Regions from separate parts of the Pseudoalteromonas sp. SG45-3 genome, predicted to be linked through region 2. Evidence: predicted binding sites of a transcription regulator. Region 2 holds the regulator's gene; the other holds the start of a gene.

Region 1 (12,185 bases), on a different contig from region 2:
GTTAAGCTAGTATTTTGGAGAAAGGACGTGCTCGAACAAATAGAACAATGGATTGATGCAACAAATATTAAATATAAAACCCAAAGAATTAGCTGTGAGAAATTTGCTAGTGAGTTTGCAGGGTTTTATCCTGTCGAATTTTTAAAAAATGCCTTTTACGTTGTGGTTGATAAAATACCAAAACCTGACTTTGCGGGTCTGCGAGAAATGGGTTTAGGCGATTTTGTAGATATGGATGCAGCAGGTATCACGTATAAAAATACCTATTATCTACTTCCTGAGGTTGCAAAAGATTTGAGGGTTCATTTTCATGAGCTTGTGCATGTAGCGCAGTGGCTTAAACTTGGTCCAGACGCGTTTATGATGCGTTACATTAGCGAAATCCAACATGTAGGATATAACGACGCTCCGCTTGAAAAAATGGCATATGCGCTGGATACGCAATTTGCAAGTAAAGGCAATAAAATAGACGTGCTTAGGCACGTAGCCCAAACGCTGTAACTCAATTTTAGGTTGAAAGGAGTTTATATGTACAGAATTATTGGGTGTTTACTTACTTTAGCGTGTATTAATAGTAATGCAGCATCGTTTGAAGAAGATATTGTTTCAGCTCTGCTTGAGCGTACAACTCATGATGTGACTTACGACGGCGCTTATCGCTCTATTGGCTACCCTGGTGGGGATGTACCTAAAAATATAGGTGTGTGCACCGATGTAATAATTAGAAGTTACAGAAAGTTGGGAATCGATTTACAGAAACTCGTGCATGAAGACATGCAAAAAAACTTTGCGCTGTATCCATCTAAACGTATTTGGGGCTTAACTAAGCCTGATAAAAATATAGATCACCGACGTGTTCCAAATTTACAAGCTTACTTTGAGCGCCATGCAAACGTATTGAGTAAATCCAACAAAGTGAGTGATTATAAAACCGGCGATATAGTAACGTGGATGTTACCAGGTAATTTACCTCATATAGGTATGGTGATTAATGAGTTATCTCAAGATACGGGTAACCCACTTATTGTGCATAATATAGGGCGTGGTCCGCAAAAAAGCGATATGCTTTTTGATTATAAAATTACCGGACATTACCGGTTCGTTCCACACTATTGATAAGTTTAATAAACGATGGATGTAAGTATTGATTTTTATTTCAGATCAATACTTACATTGCCATTGGGTTTACAGCAGCACAACAGTATTTCGCCTTCACGTACAAACGCAAGTGGCTCTTCGTTATACTCAACACTGCCTGATACTAAAGTTGCTCTACAAGCGCCGCAATAGCCTTCACGGCATTGGAATGCGACGTCTATTTTCATGGATTCTAAGCAGTGTAGAAGAGAAGGGCAGCCAGCGATAAATTCTATACACTGGCTGTTTTCTGCAAGCGTTATGCTTGCAGTAGACTTATCACTCATTATAAATCAAAATCACCAAATTCTGATGCATCAACTTGAGAGTCTATTTGACCAACAAGGTATGAGCTTATTTCTGCTTCTTGTGGTGCTACTTGCACGTTATCAGACACTAACCACGAGTTTATCCACGGGATAGGGTTACTGTTATTTTCAAACTGTGCTGGCAAACCAATCGCAGTCATACGTGCATTGGTAATGTATTCAACGTACTGACATAAAATATGTTTATTTAAGCCAATCATCGAACCATCTTTAAATAAGTATTCGGCCCACTCTTTTTCTTGCTCTGCAGCATCAACAAACATTTTAATTGCTTCGTCGCGGCACTGGGCAGCAACAATCGCCATTTCTGGGTCGTCCTTACCGTCTTGCATAATGTTTAAAATATGCTGAGTACCAGAAAGGTGAAGTGCTTCATCGCGTGCAATTAGCTTGATGATTTTAGCGTTACCTTCCATTAGCTCGCGCTCAGCAAATGCAAACGAACATGCAAAGCTTACGTAAAAGCGAATCGCTTCAAGAATATTTACCGACATCATAGCCAGGTAAAGTTTCTTTTTAAGCTCAAATAAATTAATGATAACTGTTTTACCGTTAATCTCGTGTTTGCCTTCACCGTATAAGTTGTAAAGCGATACAGAGTTAATTAAGTCATCGTAGTATTTAGTTACGGCATCAGCACGTTCGCTAATTTTATCGTTGCTAACAATGTCATCAAAAATAAGCTCAGGTGCTTGTGTTACGTTACGGATAATATGCGTGTATGAACGGCTGTGAATTGTTTCACTGAACGCCCATGTTTCTATCCATGTTTCAAGCTCTGGTAGCGATACAATTGGAAGTAGAGCCACGTTTGGCGAACGACCTTGTACACTATCAAGCAGTGTTTGGTATTTTAAGTTGCTTAAAAATATATGCTTTTCGTGATCTGGTAATGCTTGAAAGTCTAAACGGTCTTTACTTACATCTACTTCCTCAGGACGCCAAAAGAAAGACAGTTGCTTTTCAATTAACTTTTCAAAAATTGGGTATTTTTGTTGGTCGTAACGAGATACGTTTACAGTTTGGCCAAAAAACATTGGCTCTTGCATTTGGTTATTATGGTTTCGGCTAAAAGTAGTATAAGACATGTTTATCACTCAAAAAACTATCAGAAAAAGCGGGCTAAATGCCCGCTTAAAATAAAAATCAGCAGTTATATTTTACACGCGCCGCCTTCACAATCGTCATCTTCCACTTCTGGAGCATCTTCTTGTGAATCTGAGGCGCCGTCGCGAGTATTGTGGTAATACAAGGTTTTAACACCTAGTTTGTACGCGCTTAGTAAGTCTTTTAATAAGACTTGCATAGGTACTTTACCGCCTTCGAACTTGTTTGGATCATAATTTGTATTTGCAGAAATTGTTTGGTCAACAAATTTTTGCATTATGCCAACAAGTTGTAGATAACCATCGTTTGATGGAATGTCCCATAGTAGCTCGTACTGATCTTTTAAACGCTCATACTCAGGAACAACTTGTTTTAAAATACCGTCTTTACTTGCTTTAACGCTAATATGTCCACGTGGTGGCTCAATACCGTTAGTTGCGTTAGAGATTTGCGACGATGTTTCTGATGGCATTAATGCACTTAGTGTTGAGTTACGCATACCGTGCTCTTTAATACTTGCACGTAGTGTATCCCAATCAAGATGAAGTGGCTCATCACAAATTTTATCTAAATCACGTTTGTACGTATCTGTTGGCATAATACCTTGTGAATACGTTGTCTCGTTAAACTTAGGACATGCGCCACGTTCTTTAGCAAGCTCGTTTGATGCTTTCATCAAGTAATATTGAATGGCTTCAAAGGTTTTATGCGTTAATGCATTAGCGCTGCCATCAGAATAACGCTTACCGTTTTTAGCTAGGTAGTATGCGTAGTTAATTACGCCTATTCCTAGTGTACGACGACCCATAGTTGCATTTTTAGCAGCCGGTACAGGGTAGTCTTGGAAATCAAGTAAGTTATCAAGTGCGCGTACTGCAAGTTCAGCTAGCTCTTCAAGCTCATCAAGTGACTCTATTGCACCTAGGTTAAACGCAGAAAGTGTACAAAGGGCGATTTCGCCTTCTTCGTCATTTACGTTATTAAGTGGCTTAGTTGGCAATGCAATTTCTAAACATAAGTTAGATTGGCGAATTGGCGCAACTTTAGAAATAAATGGGCTGTGTGTATTACAGTGATCCACATTTTGTAAATAAATACGACCAGTACTTGCACGCTCTTGCGCAAACATTGAGAAAAGCTCAATGGCTTTAATGCGTTTTTTACGAATAGACTCGTCTTGTTCGTATTTAACGTAAAGTGCGTCAAACTCAGCTTGGTCTTCAAAAAATGCATCATAAAGGCCAGGCACATCTGATGGGCTAAATAACGTAATGTAGTCGTCTTTAATTAAACGAGAGTACATTAATTTATTAAACTGTACGCCGTAATCTAGGTGGCGAACGCGATTGTCGTCTACACCACGGTTATTTTTAAGTACAAGTAGGTTCTCTACTTCTAAATGCCAAAGCGGGTAGAATAATGTTGCTGCGCCGCCACGTACACCACCTTGTGAACAACTTTTAACCGCTGTTTGAAAGTGCTTATAAAAAGGGATACAACCTGTGTGATACGCTTCGCCGTTACGAATATGGCTACCTAGCGCACGTATTCTACCTGCGTTAATACCAATTCCCGCACGTTGTGAAACGTATTTAACAATAGCTGACGACGTTGCATTGATTGAATCAAGGCTGTCGCCACATTCAATCAATACACACGAGCTAAACTGGCGAGTAGGCGTACGTACACCCGACATAATTGGCGTTGGTAGAGATATTTTAAATAAAGATACTGCATCGTAAAAACGTTTAATGTAATCAGTACGTGTTTCACGTGGGTAATCTGAAAATAAGCTTGCCGCAACTAAAATATATAAAAACTGTGCACTTTCGTATATTTCACCCGATACACGGTTTTGAACGAGGTACTTACCTTCAAGTTGCTTTACAGCAGCGTAGCTAAAGTTAAGATCGCGAGAATGATCAAGGTATGCATCAAGCTCATCTAACTCTTGCTCTGTGTAATCTACTAGTAAATGAGCATCGTAGCGTTTATCGCCAACCATTTTTGTTACGTGGTCAAATAAACGTGGTGGCTCAAATTGACCGTACGCTTTTTTACGTAAATGGAATACAGCTAAACGTGCAGCTAAGTATTGGTAATCAGGCGATTCTTTTGAAATCTGATCCGCTGCTGCTTTAATGATGGTTTCGTGAATGTCTTTAGTACGAATACCGTCGTAAAACTGAATGTGCGACTTTAATTCAACTTGCGAAACCGAAACGTTGTTTAAACCTTCGGCGGCCCACTCAATAACGCGATGGATCTTATCCAGATCAAGAGGCTCTTTACGCCCGTCACGTTTGCTTACAGATAACTGTTGGTTCATTTGCCTGTATTCCTTGGGAATTATGTATTTTGACCAATGCTTTATACCTCGCCGGGGCAAGGTATATACTCATTTATTATAAGTTTCGCCATATTTGCGAATTTAATTGAATAACATTTGGCCACAATATCTGGTGTTGTTCAATTTAGAGATCACAAGATAGTGTGGTCTGAGTTGTTTTGCAAGGGACATAATTGCCCCTATTTGTGGATAACTTCGGGATAACGTATTTGTGTTAGTAGATACTCACCTTCGAACAATCATTTAAGTTGAAATATGCAAAAATCAACTAATGATCTGCTAAATTTACGCATTTTAAAAATAAATTTTGACTGCTTTTTTTATCAGCAAGCTTTGCGTAAAAACTAACACAATCACAATATATAGTGTTTATTAATTAACATGGCACTATATATGGTTAAAACCATCAATTGGGCTTTGCCAGTTAAAATCAGCATTCCAGCTGTTGGCTTCATCAATACTTGGTATGTAACCCCAAAGTGCCGTTGCTGTGCGCATACCTGCGGCTTTGCCTGCTTGTATGTCTCGCTGTGCATCACCAATGTACAAACAGCGTTTTGGTTGCACTCCCATAAGCTTTGCACAGTGTAGCAGCGGTAAAGGGGATGGCTTAGCTTCAGCTAAGGTGTCGCCACTTATTACTACACTAGCATTTTTCAATGCGGGAATTGCTGCCACTAAAGGATCAGTTAAAAACCCTGGTTTGTTAGTCATGATCCCCCATTTGATCTTTTTCTGATCAAGGGCAATAAGCAACGATTCAACACCGCTGAAGCAATGTGTGTGATTTGCTATGTTTGCAGCGTATTCGTCAACTAATTGCTTAATAAGCTCGCTTTGAGGTTGTGTGTCCCATAACTCTTTAAAACCAGCCTCTAATAATGCGCCTGCGCCGTTAGATGCCGCAGGACGGTATACATCACTACTAACAGGCTCTATTTTATTATTAATGAGAACTGCATTTAAAGCCGCACCTAAATCATCAGCGGTGTCGAGTAGAGTGCCGTCTAAATCAAATAAAAATGCATCGTACTCAATAAGGGGGAGGGGGGCTTGAGAGTTAGCCATTAAGCTAACTTCTCAAAGTACAGTATGTAATTTACGCTAACGTCACTATTGAGCGTATATTGCTTTGATAGTGGGTTATAAGAAAGGCCTGTACTTGCACGAACTTTTAAACCCGCTTGCTCTGCCCATGTAATAAGCTGTGCAGGTTTTATAAACTTTTTATGGTCGTGTGTACCTTCAGGCACCATTTTTAAAAGCTTTTCAGCACCAACAATAGCGTATAAATATGCTTTAGGTGTTTTGTTTAGGGTTGAAAAAAACACGTCTGCGCCTGGTTTGGCAAGTGCAGCTACGGCATGAATGATAGATGCTGGGTCGGGAACGTGCTCAAGCATTTCCATACAGGTTATTACATCAAAGCGCTCTGGGTTTTGCGAAGCAAACTCTTCTGCTGGCACTTTTATGTAATCTACATTTATGCCAGTTTCTAAACTGTGCAACTTAGCAACAGTTAAAGGCTCTTGCCCCATGTCGATGCCAGTTACTTTTGCGCCCATGCGCGCCATGCTTTGGCTTAAAATACCGCCACCACAGCCAACATCGAGTGTTTCTTTATCGAATAAGCCTTGCGTTTTGTTTGCTATAAAGTCTAAACGTAACGGGTTAATTTCGTGAAGAGGTTTGAATTCTCCGTCTAGGTCCCACCAACGCTCGGCGATGGCTTCAAATTTTGCTATTTCTGCGTGATCTACATTTTGATGTTCGGTCATAAAATACTTCCTCGTCAATCTGAGGCCATTATATAGGGCTAAATTGATAAATCGCAAAGTTTTGCGCCTGTAAATTAAAATTAATTGTGATAGCATGGCTGTTAGAAATAATAACAATACTCTTAATACCCAATACCGGGTTGTTGAGAGCTGATACTGAAGGAATGTGATATCAAATGACTGATCTCGCCAATGAAATTCTGCCAGTCAATATTGAAGACGAGTTAAAAAACTCCTACTTAGATTACGCAATGAGCGTAATTGTAGGACGTGCATTACCAGACGTACGTGACGGCTTAAAACCTGTTCATCGCCGCGTTTTGTTTGCAATGAACGAGCTTAGTAATGACTGGAACAAGCCTTACAAAAAATCGGCCCGTGTGGTCGGTGACGTAATCGGTAAATACCACCCACACGGCGACAGTGCAGTTTATGACACGATAGTTCGTATGGCTCAGCCATTCTCACTGCGTTATATGCTAGTAGATGGCCAAGGTAACTTCGGTTCGGTTGATGGTGATTCAGCAGCGGCAATGCGTTATACAGAAGTACGTATGGCTAAAATGTCGCATGAGTTATTAGCCGATCTTGAAAAAGAAACGGTTGATTTCGTTCCTAACTACGATGGCACTGAGTTCATCCCTGATGTTTTACCAACGAAAGTTCCTAATTTATTAGTGAATGGTTCGTCAGGTATTGCAGTAGGTATGGCTACAAATATACCACCACATAACTTAACTGAAGTTGTAAATGGTTGTTTGGCACTTATTCAAAATCCAGATTTAACTATTTTAGAGTTAATGGATTATATTCCTGGTCCTGATTTCCCAACGGCTGCAATTATCAACGGTAAGAAGGGTATTGAACAAGCCTACTTAACTGGCCGTGGTAAAGTGTACATGCGTGCACGCGCCGACATCGAAACCGATGAAAAAACAGGCCGTGAAACAATCATCGTTCACGAAATTCCTTATCAAGTTAATAAAGCTCGTTTAATTGAAAAAATTGCTGAGCTGGTTAAAGATAAGAAAATTGAAGGTATTAGTGCGCTACGTGATGAATCAGATAAAGACGGTATGCGTATCGTTATTGAAATCAAACGTGGTGACGTAGGCGAAGTTATTTTAAACAACTTGTATTCACAAACTCAGTTACAAACTGTGTTTGGTATGAATATGGTTGCGCTAATTAATAACCAACCTAAATGTTTCAATTTAAAAGAAATGTTAGAAGAGTTTATTATTCACCGTCGTGAAGTAGTAACTCGTCGTACAGTATTTGATTTACGTAAAGCCCGTGACCGTGCACACACGCTTGAAGGCTTAGCGATTGCGCTTGCGAACATTGACCCAATTATCGAACTTATTCGTAAATCCCCTACACCTGCTGAAGCTAAAATTGCTTTAACAGCGCGTCCGTGGGAATTAGGTAATGTAAAAGGTATGCTTGAAAAAGCAGGTGAAGACAATGTTGCTCGTCCAGATTGGTTAGCAAGCGAACTTGGTATTCGCGATGGTCAATATTATATCTCTGAGCAACAAGCTCAAGCAATTCTTGATTTGCGTTTACATAAGCTAACAGGTCTTGAACACGAAAAAATCTTGACCGAATACCAAGCGTTATTAGAACTAATTGCTGAACTACTTTATATTTTGGCAACTCCTGAGCGTTTAATGGAAGTTATACGTGACGAGCTAGTTGAAATTAAAGAGCAATATGGTGATGAGCGTCGCACTGAAATTAATGCAGCTGCTCACGATATCAGCCTTGAAGACTTAATTACCGAAGAAAACGTAGTAGTAACGCTTTCTCACGAAGGTTATGTGAAGTATCAAGCATTGTCTGATTACGAAGCACAGCGTCGTGGTGGTAAAGGTAAGTCAGCAACGAAGATGAAAGATGAAGATTTCATCGAACGTCTATTAGTTGCAAATACACACGATACTATATTGTGTTTCTCTACGGCCGGTCGTTTATATTGGCTTAAAGTATATCAGTTACCACTAGCGAGTCGTGCAGCGCGCGGTAAGCCAATTGTTAACTTGTTACCACTTGAAGCTGATGAACGTATTACTGCTATATTGCCAGTACGCGAGTACGCAGAAGATAAATACATCTTTATGGCAACAGCATTTGGTACAGTTAAGAAAACACCATTAACGGCTTACAGTCGTCAACGTGCAAGCGGTATTATTGCTGTTAACTTAAATGATGGCGATAGCCTGATTGGTGTTGATATTACCGATGGTAGCAACGAAATTATGTTGTTCACTGATGCAGGTAAAGTTGTACGCTTTAAAGAAGCTGAAGAAACAACAGTTGTTGATGAAAACGGTAACCCAGTATTAGACGAAGAAGGTAACCCTGAGATTCGTTTCAAAGGTGTTCGCCCAATGGGTCGTACCGCTACAGGTGTTCGTGGTATTAAAATGGCCGATGATCAACGCGTAGTATCGTTAATTGTACCAAAAACTGACGGTGCTATTTTAACGGTAACTGAAAATGGTTACGGTAAGCGTACACAACTAGAAGATTACCCATCTAAGAGCCGTGCAACACAGGGTGTTGTATCTATCAAGGTGAGTGAGCGTAACGGTGCTGTTGTTGGCGCTGTACAAGTTGATGATAACGACGAAATCATGATTATTTCAAATCGTGGTACCTTAGTACGTACTCGCGTTAATGAAGTTTCTACGGTTGGACGTAACACCCAAGGTGTTATTTTGATCAGAACTATTGACGAAGAGCAAGTAGTTGGTTTACAACGTATAGAAGAGATTGAAGTTACAGAAAGTGACTTGATTGATATTGAAGACGTTGAAACTGTAGATACGGTTATTGATGAAGTAGCGGATGATAATCCTCCTTCAGAATAATTGATATTGAAAAAGCGGCCTTGGCCGCTTTTTTTAATGTTGTTGAAAAAAATTAATAGGGTGTGAAGTTATATTCATTCACTAAAACTCAAAGGTTTAGTGGGTGGGTATTGAGCATCCATGCTTAGTAGTTAAATTACTGGAATGAGGCAAAGGTAATGAGTAAATATAATTTTTGTGCGGGGCCAGCTATGCTTCCGCAAGCGGTTATGAAAAAAGCACAAAAAGAGTTTCTAGATTGGCAAGATTTAGGTGTGTCTGTGATGGAAATAAGCCATCGTAGCAAAGAGTTTTTAGCCCTTACAGCTAAATGTGAAGCCAGCCTTCGTCGCCTAATGAATATCAGTGATGAATTTGAAGTGCTGTTTATGCATGGTGGTGGTCGTGGTCAGTTTAGTGCTGTGCCATTAAATTTACACCAAGAAGGCAAAGCTGCGGTTTATTGCGAAAACGGCGTGTGGTCAAAAAGTGCAACAGACGAGGCCAACAAGTTTACTCAAGCAACCTCTATTGATGTGCGTAATGATGCCAATGGCGAGTTTTCTATTAAACAGGTTGCTGATTGGGTGCTACCAGAAGATGCATCTTACATTCACTATTGCCCTAACGAAACGGTTGACGGCTTAGAAATTTTTGATGTACCAAGCCACCCAACTGCACCGATCGTTGCTGATATGTCGTCAACTATTTTATCACGCGAAATAGACGTTAATAAATTTGATTTAATTTACGCTGGTGCGCAAAAAAATATCGGCCCGTCGGGCATATCAATCGTTATTGTTCGTAAAACATTACTTGAGCGTGAAGGCTTACCTAAGCCAGGCATTTTAGATTACGCATTAGAAGCAAAACAAGGCAGCATGTTTAACACGCCTCCCACATTTGCTTGGTATTTAGCTGCTGAAGTATTTCAATGGCTTGAAAGTAATGGTGGCGTAAAAGCGATGGAAGTTCAAAATATTGCTAAAGCGCAGCTACTTTATGACTTTATTGATGAATCGAGCTTTTATACCAATAAAGTAGCTAAACATTGCCGTTCACGTATGAATGTTCCGTTTTGGCTTAATGATGAAAGCTTAAATGATAAGTTTGTTGCTCAGTCTAAAGATGCAGGGTTACTCGCTCTTGAAGGCCACAGAATTGTGGGCGGTATGCGCGCAAGTATTTATAACGCAATGCCTATTGAAGGTGTTCAAGCACTTGTAGACTTTATGGCTGCTTTTGCAAAGGAGCACAGCTAATGGAGCAGCTTCGTTTAGAACCTATTTCTAGAGTAAATGGCACAGTAACCCTACCAGGTTCAAAGAGTCTATCGAACAGAATTTTATTATTAGCAGCACTTGCAAGCGGTACTACCGTTGTAGAAAACTTACTTGATAGTGACGATATACGCCATATGCTGGGCGCCTTAAAGTTATTAGGTGTAAATGTAACTTTAAATGATGACCGCACTGTAGCCACCGTAGAGGGTGTTAGTGGTGTGTTTAATACACCGACTGAGCCATTGTTTTTAGGTAATGCGGGTACTGCTTATAGACCTTTAACGGCAGTACTTGCTGCCGTTGCTGGTAAGTACGAGCTAATTGGCGAGCCACGTATGGAAGAGCGCCCGATAGGGCACTTGGTTGACGCGCTGCAAGCATTGGGTGGTGATGTTACTTATACAAAGCACAAAGACTACCCACCACTTAAAATTGTGGGTGGCCAAATAAAAGGCGGTGAGGTTGAAATTGACGGCAGTATTTCAAGTCAATTTTTAACCGCTCTATTAATGGCAGCGCCATTATTTAACGGTGATACAACAATAACTATTAAAGGTACTTTAGTCTCTAAACCTTATATTGATATTACACTTGATGTAATGGCACGTTTTGGGGTTAATGTTGAGCACAGTGATTATGCAACCTTTAAAGTTAAAGGTGGTCAACAGTATCAATCATTAGATCGCATAATGGTTGAAGGCGATGCATCTTCTGCCTCTTACTTTGTTGCTGCGGCTGCAATTGCAGGCGGTGAGATTGAAATTAAGGGCGTGGGTGCCAAGTCGGTGCAAGGTGATATAGGCTTTGCCAAAGTAATGGAGCAAGTAGGCGCAAAAATTGATTGGTATGATGAGCGTTTAGTTGTTCGCAAAGGCGAACTAAAAGGTGTGGATATTGACGCCAATGCAATTCCTGATGCAGCTATGACTCTTGCAACTGTTGCTCTTTTTGCCAAAGGCCCAACAGCCATTCGTAACATTTATAACTGGCGAGTAAAAGAGACAGACCGTTTATATGCAATGGCAACTGAGCTTCGTAAAGTAGGCGCACAGGTTGTAGAAGGTGAAGATTTTATAGAGATCACCCCACCTGAAACATTTAATGATGTTGCTGTTGATACTTACGACGATCACCGTATAGCCATGTGTTTTGCAATGGTTGCCGTTGGTGGAAAGCCAATAACAATTAATGATCCAAAGTGTACCTATAAAACATTTCCTACATTTTTCAATGTTTTAGCGTCAGTCAGTGAATAAGCTAATTAGAAGTAATTACAAAAGTTACACACTAATAGCAGATATATTTTAATAACTGACGTATAATGTCGCGGTTTATTTAGGTGTGCA
Region 2 (12,185 bases):
AGAGGAAAAGGTCTTAGCTCGTCATCTAAATCTAAAAAGTATGCACCTAGCTCAGAAGCTATATACAAATTACCATTTAAAAATGATAAATCGTGCACTATGGTTTGCGCTAAGCGCTCTGGTAAAGATATTTTTGCGGTAAGCTCTAAACGTAGTTTAGAAAAATCTGATGAGTTTTTTGTAAGGCGTAATAAATGACGATCGTTAACCAGCCAAATGCCTTCAGGAGAGAGTGCCATTTGGCTAACAGAGCCAACTATTTGTGTGATCACAGTAGCATTAACAATAGGTAGAGGACCATTTACTTCAGTGCGTAAATCAACTTGCCCTCTATCTACATAGTATAAGCCGTTGGCCGCAATCCATATGCTACCTTTAGAGTCCTCAAGAATATCCCTTACTGGACCTTTAATATTAAATTCTTGTGCTGCAAATGTGGCTGGGTTAATAACTACCAAGCCACTTTTAGTGCCTACCCATAGCAAACCACTAGAATCGACTAAAAGCTTATTAACACCATTACTAGGCAAGAATGGACTATTTTGCGTGTTATAATTTGTAAATGTTGTACCATCAAAACGGCTTAAACCAAATTGCGTACCAAGCCACATATAGCCTTGCTGATCTTGCACAACACTTTTAAGTGATTGCGACGGTAGGCCATCTTTTATATTCCATTGCTTAACTACGTAATCAGTAATTGAAGCCCAACTTGGCGTCGCGCACAACATAAGTACACAAACCAGTAAAAATCGCATCATATTGCTGCCACCTAGTTAAACAAATCAAATATAAAAATTAAAAGGGCAGTAAACCCACTTTTATTAACGCTTGTAAACATATAAGCGAAAAAATACCCGCAAGTATATCGTCGGCCATTATACCTAAACCGCCATGTACTCGTTTGTCTAGCATACGGATTGGGCCGGGTTTTGCTATATCAAAAAAGCGAAATAACAAAAAACCTACGAGTAATGTTTGCCAGCTAAGTGCTGCGCCAATCATAGTGATGTAATAACCCGCCACTTCATCCCATACAATAGCAGGATGATCGTGCACGCCTAAATCATCAGCCGTTTTACCGCACGCCCATATACCAAATATACTGATCACAACGGCAAATACAATTTGCAGCCATAACGGATAATACATGGTCATAAAAATGAATGGCAAGGCAGCAAACGTACCAAATGTACCGGGCGCTTTAGGGGCAAGCCCAGTCCCAAAGCCCAGACCAAAAAACTGATGTGGACGCTTTAAATTAAACTTGCGGTTATTGTTCAAACCAGCTCCTTTGCAAAGTGCTCAAAACCCTGCGGTTCAAAATCAAACTTTTCACCGTTGTGTAAAAGCTCAATTTGGCCATCGCCACTTTTAACTTGGCCAATGCATGTTGCATCTACACCATACTGGCGTAGCTTTATTTCTAACATACTTTTATTGCTATCAGGGACCGTAAAAATTAATTCGTAATCATCACCGTAACTGAGAATAAATGGCAGCTGCTGATTAAAATCAAGGCTTGCTTGCATCGCATCTGAAGTTGGAATACTTTCAATATTCACCACTGCACTTACTTGTGACATATCGAGTATATGACTTAAATCAGCGATTAAGCCGTCCGACACATCGATAGCCGATGATGCAAGGCCTCGTAATACCTGCCCTGCAGCAACACGTGGGGTTGGAAAGTCAAAGCGTTTATTTACGTACTTTAAATGCTCTGGCTCAATACTTATACCTTGTTTGCGAGACTCAATTGCAAGTCCAGCGTCACCTAGCGGACCCGTAACATAAATCCAATCACCCACTTTTGCGCCACTACGACGAAGTGCAGTACCTTCGGGTACAGTCCCTTTCGCACAAATAGTGATGGTTAGTGGGCCCTGAGTTGTATCGCCTCCTATAATCTGCACATTAAAATATTCAGCAATTTCATGCATGCCATCAGTAAACTCTTCAATCCACTGTGGGTCAATACTTGGCAAAGTTAACGCAACTGAAACCCAAGTCGGCTCAGCGCCCATGGCCGCTAAATCACTTAAATTAACAGCAAGCGCTCTGTGACCTAATGCACGAGGGGAAATATCATCAAAAAAGTGTACGCCAGCAACAAGAGTGTCTGTTGTAACGGCAAGTTGGCAGTTTTGTGGAACGGTTACTAAAGCGCAATCATCCCCTATACCTAGGTTTACATCACGACGGGTGATACCGCGACCTTTAAAGTAGCGGTTAATTAATTCAAATTCCTTCATACACAAAAAAGCCGGCCTATGCCGGCTCCCCTCTTTGACGGTTTACTTACTTGCGTAAATGCTTAACAGCTTTATCAAGTACACCGTTTACAAATTTATGGCTGTCTTCAGCGCCAAAAATTTTGGCCAGCTCAATACCTTCGTTAATAGCAACTTTATAAGGTACGTCTTCACGGAACTTAAGCTCATAGCTGCTTAAACGTAAAATTGCACGCTCAACCATATCTAAGTCATCAAACGGACGTGTTAAATGTGGTGATACAGCTTCGTCTAGTTGCTTGTAATTTACAGCAACACCCGTCGCTAGATCTTTAAAGTATTCAACATCAATTTTAGTAACGTCTGTTTCGATCAACATTTGTTGTTCGATATCGGCAATTAAATTGCCACTTATTTGCCAAGAATAAACGGCTTGGAGTGCTAAGATACGTGCTTTACGTCTTGCTGCTGGTTTCACAAAAATTCCTTAAACTTAAATTTTATCTAACACATTAACCATTTCAAGCGCGCCTAAAGCAGCTTCGCCGCCTTTATTGCCCATTTTGGTGCCAGCACGCTCAATTGCTTGTTCAATGCTTTCTGTGGTTAATACGCCAAATGCAACCGGGATATCATACTCAAGTGATACTTGCGCAAGACCTTTGTTTGATTCGCCAGCAACTAGGTCAAAGTGTGGTGTACCACCTCTGATCACTACGCCTAATGCGATGATTGCATCATACTCTTTTTTTGCCGCAACGCGTTTAGCCGCTAAAGGTAATTCTACCGCGCCTGGCACATAAATAACGGTAATGTCGTCATCTGATACGCCACCTGTGCGTTTTAGCTCATCAACAGCACCTGCAAGGAGGCTGCTACCAATAAAGTCATTAAAACGAGAAATGACAATGGCAAATTTTTTGCCTGGAGCGTACTTATTACCTTCAATAATTTTCATTTGATAACCCTAAAAATAAGTTCAAGCGGTTGCGATTGCGCAAAAATTGCTGCGCATCATACCATAAAAATAAAATAATAGCCTAGTTTAAGCGTGATGCTTATTGTGGCTCAACGTAATCAACAACTTCTAAATGAAAGCCCGAAAGTGCATGGTACTTTTTAGGGCGACTCATTAATCGCATTTGTTTAATTCCAAGATCGGCAAGTATTTGCGAACCTACGCCAACAGTACGAGATGTACCTTTGAATTTACGTGGCGTAACGCTTTCGCCAGCATCAGCTGCTGCAAATGCTTTCACAGTTGCCTCTAACTCTTCAGTGCTTTCTTGCTTACCTAAAATAACTAAAGCACCTTCATTTTTAGCGATATAAGCCATTGCTTCTGAAAGGCCCCAGCTACGGTCAGCACTTCTGTCTGAAAGTAGAATATCATTAAAGGTACTTTGCAAATGTACACGCACATTTGTCGGCTCTTGATCTTTTATATCGCCTTTGAGTAATACGTAATGTAATTGGCCGTCAATTGTGTCTTTGTAAGTAACTAAATCAAATTCACCATGAACAGTTGGTAACTTACATTTTGCTACTTGCTCAATTGTTGTTTCGTTTAAGTTGCGGTATTCGATTAAATCAGCAATGGTGCCAATTTTAATATCGTGCTCTTTCGCAAAAACTTCTAAATCAGGGCGACGTGCCATAGTGCCGTCAGCATTAAGTATTTCAACAATAACAGATGATGCTTCAAGCCCAGCTAAACGCGCTAAATCACAGCCCGCTTCAGTGTGTCCTGCGCGAGTTAATACGCCACCAGGTTGCGCCATAATAGGAAAAATATGTCCAGGCTGAACAATATCACTTGGGACTGCGCCTTTAGCTATAGCCGCTTGCACTGTACGTGCTCTGTCTGCTGCTGAAATACCGGTTGTAACACCTTTTGATGCTTCTATCGACATTGTAAAGTTAGTAGAAAATGCTGCACCATTGTTTTTAACCATTAACGGTAAATCAAGTTGCTCGCAACGCTCTTGCGTCATGGTTAAACAAATTAAACCACGGCCATGGGTAGCCATGAAATTAATCGCTTCTGCGCTAATATGCTCAGCTGCTATTATTAAATCGCCTTCATTTTCTCTATCTTCATCATCCATTAAAATAACCATTTTACCGGCTTTAATATTGTCGATGATTTCTTGCGCGCTGTGTAAATTCATAAATTTGCTCGTGTAAGTTGTCAGTTTCGTTATTTAATAAAACCCGCTTTAGCGAGTAAGCTCATCGAAATATCAGAGCCCGTTGGTTGCTCTGCACCCTTTATAAGGCGCTCTAAATAACGTGCAATTTGATCGACTTCTAAATTAACTTGGGTACCTACTTTAAAATGAGCAATTGTGGTTTGCTCACTCGTGTGTGGGACAATTGTTAATTTGAATTTATTACCCTCTACAGCGTTTACTGTCAGGCTTATACCATCAATACATACCGAACCTTTGTAAGGAATGTATTTCATTAAATTTTCGTCAGTTGTAAGCCAATATTCTGTTGCTCTGGCGTTTGCTGTAATACTTGTAATTGTTGCGATACCATCAACATGGCCAGACACTAAATGACCGCCTAAACGAGAAACAGGTTGCATGGCTTTTTCAAGATTCACCGTTTGTCCTAAAGCATAGTGAGCAAAACCGGTCAAACTAATCGTCTCATTAGATAAATCCGCACTAAAACCATCAATATGTTTATCAACTACAGTTAAGCAAACACCATTAGTTGCAATGCTGTCACCTAACTTTACGTCTGTCATATCAAGATCAGTACTTTGGATACGAATGGCTAAGTCGCCTTGTTTTTTTTGTAATAAAGCAATTTTGCCTGTGGCTTCTATTATCCCAGTAAACATAGCACTACTCTTTTTATTAAGTGATTTTAATGAGTTTTGACGCGGTGATACGTAAATCGTCACCAATGCGCGCACATTCATTAAATGTTAAATCAACGGTGTTCTGCATACTCGTCAATTCAGGAAAATTAACTAAACTTTTTGCATCATGGCCCATTAGTTTAGGCGCTAAATAAAAAACAAACTCGTCAACTAAATTAAGCTCTGTCATTTTACCAGCAAGTGTTGCGCCAGCTTCAAGCCAAACATTATTAAACTGCAGTTGCCCAAGTTTTTCTAAAACGGCTTGTAAATCAACTTTACCGTTACTTTCACTAACTTCAATATGCTTTACAAAATGCGGCCATTGCAATGATTTATCAACCTTAGTCGTAAATATTATTACATCACTTTGGATTTCAAATAAAGCAAGGTCAGGTGTTAAACGGTTTTGAGAGTCAATTATAACACGCACGGGCTGGCGAAGCGGCAAATCAGTAGGCAGTGTGCAAGGCAGCTCACTTAGTCGCACATTAAGTTTAGCATCGTCTACTAGCACTGTATCGGCACCGGTTAAAATAGCGCAGCTTTTCGCTCGGTATAATTGTACGTCTTGTCGAGCAGCAGGACTTGTGATCCACTTACTTTGCCCATTTTTAAGCGCCGTTTTACCATCAATACTCGCTGCCATTTTGCAAATCACATAAGGTAAGCCTTGTTCCATACGCTTAAAAAAGCCAACGTTAAGTGCGCGAGCTTGTGATTCGAGTAACCCGTAAGCAACGTCAATACCCGCGTCGCTCAGTATTTTAAGGCCTTTGCCAGCAACTTGTGGATTTGTATCAACCATAGCAGCAATTACTTTTACCACACCGGCAGCTTTTAAGCCTTCGGCGCACGGTGGCGTACGGCCATAATGACTACACGGTTCAAGCGTTACATAAGCCGTTGCACCTTGTGCATTTTTTCCAGCGACAGCCAGTGCATTTACTTCTGCATGGCCTTGACCTGCTAATTGATGAAAACCCTCACCAATTATTTGATTATTTTTAACTAAAACACAGCCAACATTAGGGTTAGGTGTGGTAGTAAACCGGCCTTTTTTGGCAAGTTCTATGGCGCGTGCCATATACATTTCATCATGTTCAGTAAAAGGAACTTGGCTTTGCATTGTTACTCCCCTAAGCGGGCAATTTCTTCGCCAAATTCGCGTATATCTTCAAACGAGCGATAAACAGAGGCAAATCTTACATACGCTACTTTATCGAGCTTTTTGAGGGCTTCCATAATGCATTCACCAACCAAATGGCTTGAAATTTCTCGCTCGCCTGTAGCACGCAACTGCGATTTTATTATATTCACTACTTCGTCTACTTGCTCTGTGCTCACTGGGCGTTTTTCGAGTGCGCGATTTAAGCCATTTAATAATTTATCTTCGTTAAATGGTTCGCGGCTGCCGTCTTGTTTAATAACACGAGGCATAACCAGTTCAGCGCCTTCAAATGTAGTAAAGCGCTCATGGCAGTCGTTGCACTCACGGCGCCTGCGAACTTGATGGCCTCCACCAACAAGGCGTGAGTCAATAACTTTAGTATCTTTTGCGGTACAAAATGGACAATGCATAGCTCGGTACTTCCGTTTTAAAACAAAAAAGACCGCTAAATAGCGGTCTTTTATCTTAGCAAAAAAATAGGGCCTGTTGACCTTTCAGGATTAAATTTGTTCTATCTATGGGTGATTTAATCGCGGCGCGAGGTTTGTAACCTAGTGGGCTAAGTAAAAACCGAGCAACAAAGAGTAAATCGCCCCTAGGACGAACCCGAGGGCAGTGCATGTTTGGCATTTATGCTGCGTTATCGCCTATTTGTGTGGAGTAACCACACTACATAGACTCTGCCTTGCCTAAAAACCAAACATACTACTGCAAATTAAACCTCGAAAGATAAACAGGCCCCTAGCCTATGTGATCTAAATTACTGCTGCTTATGCAATTAAGCGTAAACAGGTAATTTTGCACAAATTGCTTTTACTTTTTCTTTAACTTGCGCCTGTACAGATTCATCAGTGATGTTATCTAGTACGTCACAAATCCAGCCAGCAAGCTCTTTTGATTCTTCTTCTTTGAAACCACGACGAGTGATTGCAGGAGAACCAATACGCAAACCAGATGTTACAAACGGAGAACGTGGATCGTTTGGCACTGAGTTTTTGTTAACTGTGATGTTAGCGTTACCAAGGGCTGCATCTGCATCTTTACCAGTAATATCTTTATCGATTAAATCGAGTAGGAATAAGTGGTTTTCAGTTTTGTCAGATACGATTTTGTAGCCGCGCTCTTGCATTACAGCAACCATTGCTTTTGCGTTTTTAACAACTTGTGTTTGGTATACTTTAAATTCTGGTTGAAGCGCTTCTTTAAATGCCACTGCTTTTGCTGCAATAACATGACATAAAGGACCACCTTGGCCACCAGGGAAAACTGCGCTGTTAAGCTTTTTATAGATTGCTTCATCGCCACATGCAGAGATAATTAAACCACCACGAGGACCAGCAAGTGTTTTATGCGTAGTTGTAGTTACAACATGTGCATGAGGAACTGGGCTTGGGTAAACGCCTGCCGCAATTAAACCTGCAACGTGAGCCATATCAACAAACAGGTAAGCACCTACTTTGTCAGCAATTTCACGGAATTTAGCCCAATCAACAATACCTGAGTACGCTGAGAAACCACCAATAATCATTTTTGGTTTATGCTCAAGTGCTAGTGCTTCAACCTGTGCGTAATCAATTTCGCCCGTTGTTTCATCTAGTCCGTATTGAATTGCATTGTAAAGCTTACCAGAGAAGCTTACGTGTGATCCGTGAGTTAAGTGACCACCATGAGCTAAGCTCATACCAAGTACAGTGTCGCCTGCTTCTAATAGCGCTAGAAAAACAGCAGCATTAGCTTGCGAACCAGCATGTGGTTGTACGTTTGCGTAGTCAGAACCAAATAACTCGTTAGCACGGTCAATTGCTAATTGCTCAACAACATCAACGTGCTCACAACCGCCATAATAACGTTTGCCAGGGTAACCTTCTGCGTATTTATTTGTAAGCTGTGAACCCTGCGCTTCTAGTACGCGTGGGCTACAGTAGTTTTCTGAAGCGATTAGTTCAATGTGCTCTTCTTGGCGAGCAGTTTCTTTGTTTATCGCGTCAAATAACTCTGGATCAAAATCCGAAATATTCATGCTACGTTCTAACATTGGGGTCTCCTAGGGCAACGTGTATGGTGTTTTTTAGAGGCTTTATTGTACGCTTTAAACGACTCTTTGCCTACGCTCTTAAGTTGAGGATATTTAAACAGGGATTGAAACTATTTCACAGACTTTTTAAGATGATATTTTCTTATAAAACCATAACGATTTTAAATGAATGCTATTTCCTACATTTAATTAGTAAATGCAACTCACTAGATTTAAAAGCCTATAGTTATAAAAAAAGGCGGCTTAACCGCCTTTTTGAATTAATTAACTTAGCCAAGTTTAGCAAGTATTTCTGTACGTAATGCGTCGTAATCGGCCTTTATATCGCTTGCTAGACATGGTTTTGCTAGTGCGTCGCTAAGTGGTTTTGGCATACCTAATTCAATATTTAAAATACCCTCTACGCTTTCTTTAAACTTAGCAGGGTGAGCTGTGGCTAAAAAGATGCCCGCTGCACCAGGCGCTCGATTTTCAACAAGACCTTGGTACGCAATAGCAGTGTGAGGCTCTGCAACATAACCCGTTTGTTGAATTTTTTTCATCACCGATTGCGTGTCTTCCTCGTTTACGCTAGTTGAATAAAAATTATCGTAGCTAAACCAGTTATTATCTAACATTGTTTGCACACGCGGCCAGTTGTTTGGCTTACTTACATCCATTGCATTTGAAAGCGACTCAAGTGTTGCGTTTGGCGTCCAGGTTTTATCAAGCATAAAGCGCGGCACAGTATCATTTTGGTTGGTGGTTGCACTTAATTTACCTACAGGTAAGCCAATAACCGCACCAATCATTGCAGCACATACATTACCAAAGTTGCCACTTGGCACTGATATATGCGCTGTTGCGCGTTTTTCTTTTGGTAGTTGTGCAATGGCCTCAAAGTAATAACAAACCTGAGCAACTAAACGGCTAATATTAATTGAATTAGCAGAATTAAGCCCAAGTGTTGATTTAACTTCTTCATCTAAAAAGGCATTTTTAACCAACTCTTGGCAATCATCAAAACTGCCATCAACTGCATAACAATGAATATTGTTACCTAACGTAGTAAATAGCTTTTGCTGAGCAAGTGAAATTTTGCCTTTAGGATATAAGATGACAACATCGATATTCGGCTTGTTATAAAAAGCATGTGCAACGGCTGCACCAGTATCGCCCGATGTTGCGGTTAAAATAGTTACTTTTTCATCTTTATTAAATTGCGCTAAACACTCAGCCATAAAGCGACCACCAAAGTCTTTAAACGCAAGCGTAGGACCATGAAACAACTCTAAGCAGTATGTATTCTCTTCAACTTCCACCAGTTTAACTGGAAAGTTAAATGCATTTTTAACCATTTGTGCCACAGTGTCGCTAGGCAGCTCATCACCAATTAGGTGAGATAATATTTTGCCACTGCGTGTAACAAAGTCCATATCAAGCAAAGCATGAACATCGGACAGTGGGGCAAGGGATTCAGGGAAAAACACACCTTGATTACGACCCAAACCTGTTTTTACGGCTTCAACGAACGACACTTTTTGTGAGCTATCTTTTAAATTATGTAATTGCATGACTACCTATCCTATAAAACTGTTAATTGACGCGTGCCGTCGTTATCTAATTTACAAATGTGGCAAAAGCCTTGCTCGTTAATGTAATTTGCCTCTAACCACTGCGCGCATTGCTTTGCAGCTTCAAGTGTTTTACATACACTAAACAAGGTAGGTCCTGCGCCCGAAATACTCACTATTTCAGCGCCCAACGCTGGTAAGCTTGCTTTGGCTTCACTAAAACCTTTAATAAGCGGTGCGCGGTAAGGTTCTGCTATTTCATCTTTCATTATGCTCAGTGCATCGTCAAAACGATTAGTCAACAGTAAGCTACTAAATGCCGATAAACGCTGTGCAAACTCAACACTTGCATGCATGCTCAACTCTTTTGGTAAAACCGAGCGCGCTTTTGCAGTGTTGAGTGAAAAACCAGGGAACGCAGCAACGTAGTACCAATTTTCATCAACAGGCAGTGCAATCGATTTATCAGGGATTAAATCACCTGTTAATTGCAAACCACCTAAATAGCATGGCGTGATGTTGTCGTAATGACGACCACCGCTCACTACAGCTTCAAAGTCAGCCATAAGCTCAATAAGCTCAACCTGACTTAAGTTAGTTTGTGCAAACTTATCAAGGGCAGCAAAGGTAGCCACGACCGAGCATGCACTAGAACCAAGTCCAGATCCAATTGGTAAATTCTTTTTAAGCTCGAGCTTTACGCTTGGCATATCAGGCGCGACATGCGCTCTAAAATGTACTAAACACTGGTACGCTAAGTTTTCATTCGCATCACTTGGTAACTTGTGAGCGTAGTCGCCAGTACAAATAAATTCGTCACTTGGTGCTGCACTTACAACAGCTACATCGCCTAATAAACTACCATCGATTGGCGCAAGCGCTGCGCCAAGTGCATCAAAACCCACTGCAAAATTACCAATAGACGCCGGAGCATATACTTCAATCATAACGAGCTCCTAGCGCGATAGTGTTTTTAAAATATCAGCAAATACACCCGCTGCTGTTACTTCAGAGCCGGCACCATAACCACGAATTACAAACGGACGTGGCTGGTAGTATTGGCTTAAAATAGCAAGCGCGTTTTCGCCATCGCGAATTACATTAAGCGCATGTTTTTCATCAACAGCCTCAATACCTACTTTACAGTGACCTTCTTTAATTGTACCTACATAACGAAGTACCTTTCCTTCGCTCGCAGCACTTTGAATGCGGTCATTAAAATCAGCATCTAGGCTTGGTAGTTTTGCCATAAACTCATCAACGCTATCACCTTGTGCAAAACCTTGTGGTAATACTGACTCAACTTCAATATCGCTTAGCTCCAACTTCATACCGGCTTCGCGAGCAATGATCAGTAACTTACGTGCTACATCAGTACCCGATAAATCATCACGAGGATCTGGCTCAGTAAAACCGCTTTCTTTGGCTTTAATAGTTGCCTCAGAAAGTGATAAACCATCTTGAAGTGCGCCAAACATATACGAAAGTGAGCCTGATAAAATACCGCTAAACTCTAGTAACTCATCACCGGCACCAAATAATGACTGCAAGTTATCGATTACTGGTAAACCTGCACCAACGTTAGTTTCGTATAAAAATTTACGATTATTCTTTTGCGTAGCAGCTATTAAATCTTGGTAATACGTGTATGAGCTTGTTGTCGCTTTTTTATTAGCTGCAACCACATGAAAACCTGCATTTAAAAAGTCTACGTACTGCGCAGCAAGTGCATCTGAAGATGTACAATCTACTAATACCGGATTCACTAAGTGGTTTTGCTTAACAAATTGCTCTACTAATTTTAAATCAAATGCTTGCTCAGATGAGGCCAATTTTTGCTGCCAATCACTAAAAGCGATGCCTTCGTTATCAAGGTGTAATTGACGAGAGTTAGCAACACCATACAAGTTAAGTTTAATATTACGCTTTTCAAGCCAAGCTTGCTGGCGCTCAAGCTGATTAATAAGCTCTTGCCCTACTAAGCCACAACCTAGTAAAAACACATCAATTGACGGCACATGCGTGAAAAAGTTTTCATGGCATATTTTTACAGCGTCATTACATAACTCACCATCAATTACCGCAGAAATAGCACTTTCTGTAGAATCCTGTGCAATTGCCACAATATTTACTTGCGCTTGTGCAAGCGATGCAAAAAACTTAGCCGCTAAGCCACGGTGTGCGCGCATGTTGTCGCCCACTAAAGTAACAATGGCTAAATTACGCTGTACTTGAACAGGCTCAATAAGCCCTGCTTGTAATTCAAGCTCAAATGCAGTTTGTAGCGCATCGAGTGCAAGTGCTAGGTCTGTTTCGT

The links. Region 2 encodes NrdR, which represses ribonucleotide reductase genes. Its sites were predicted from a motif close to AAACACNANATNTNGTGTTT; they were not measured.
Region 1: nrdA (class 1a ribonucleoside-diphosphate reductase subunit alpha) is a predicted target of NrdR. The motif match lies at 5,022-5,041, and genes of this name have one in related genera.

Annotation. Positions count from the first base shown of each region.
Region 1 is NZ_JACJEN010000023.1:46,865-59,049, reverse strand. It holds gene H5126_RS21575 (hypothetical protein) at 28-501, shown strand; gene H5126_RS18840 (DUF1287 domain-containing protein) at 529-1,116, shown strand; gene yfaE (class I ribonucleotide reductase maintenance protein YfaE) at 1,152-1,424, opposite strand; gene nrdB (class Ia ribonucleoside-diphosphate reductase subunit beta) at 1,424-2,554, opposite strand; gene nrdA (class 1a ribonucleoside-diphosphate reductase subunit alpha) at 2,620-4,902, opposite strand; gene H5126_RS18820 (HAD family hydrolase) at 5,311-5,991, opposite strand; gene ubiG (bifunctional 2-polyprenyl-6-hydroxyphenol methylase/3-demethylubiquinol 3-O-methyltransferase UbiG) at 5,991-6,701, opposite strand; gene gyrA (DNA topoisomerase (ATP-hydrolyzing) subunit A) at 6,878-9,577, shown strand; gene serC (3-phosphoserine/phosphohydroxythreonine transaminase) at 9,736-10,818, shown strand; gene aroA (3-phosphoshikimate 1-carboxyvinyltransferase) at 10,818-12,095, shown strand.
Region 2 is NZ_JACJEN010000020.1:53,957-66,141, reverse strand. It holds gene H5126_RS17875 (ligand-binding sensor domain-containing diguanylate cyclase) at 1-761, opposite strand, end outside; gene H5126_RS17870 (phosphatidylglycerophosphatase A) at 799-1,284, opposite strand; gene thiL (thiamine-phosphate kinase) at 1,281-2,255, opposite strand; gene nusB (transcription antitermination factor NusB) at 2,302-2,712, opposite strand; gene ribE (6,7-dimethyl-8-ribityllumazine synthase) at 2,728-3,192, opposite strand; gene ribBA (bifunctional 3,4-dihydroxy-2-butanone-4-phosphate synthase/GTP cyclohydrolase II) at 3,293-4,405, opposite strand; gene H5126_RS17845 (riboflavin synthase) at 4,435-5,088, opposite strand; gene ribD (bifunctional diaminohydroxyphosphoribosylaminopyrimidine deaminase/5-amino-6-(5-phosphoribosylamino)uracil reductase RibD) at 5,105-6,238, opposite strand; gene nrdR (transcriptional regulator NrdR) at 6,241-6,690, opposite strand; gene glyA (serine hydroxymethyltransferase) at 7,059-8,315, opposite strand; gene thrC (threonine synthase) at 8,585-9,868, opposite strand; gene thrB (homoserine kinase) at 9,880-10,815, opposite strand; gene thrA (bifunctional aspartate kinase/homoserine dehydrogenase I) at 10,825-12,185, opposite strand, start outside.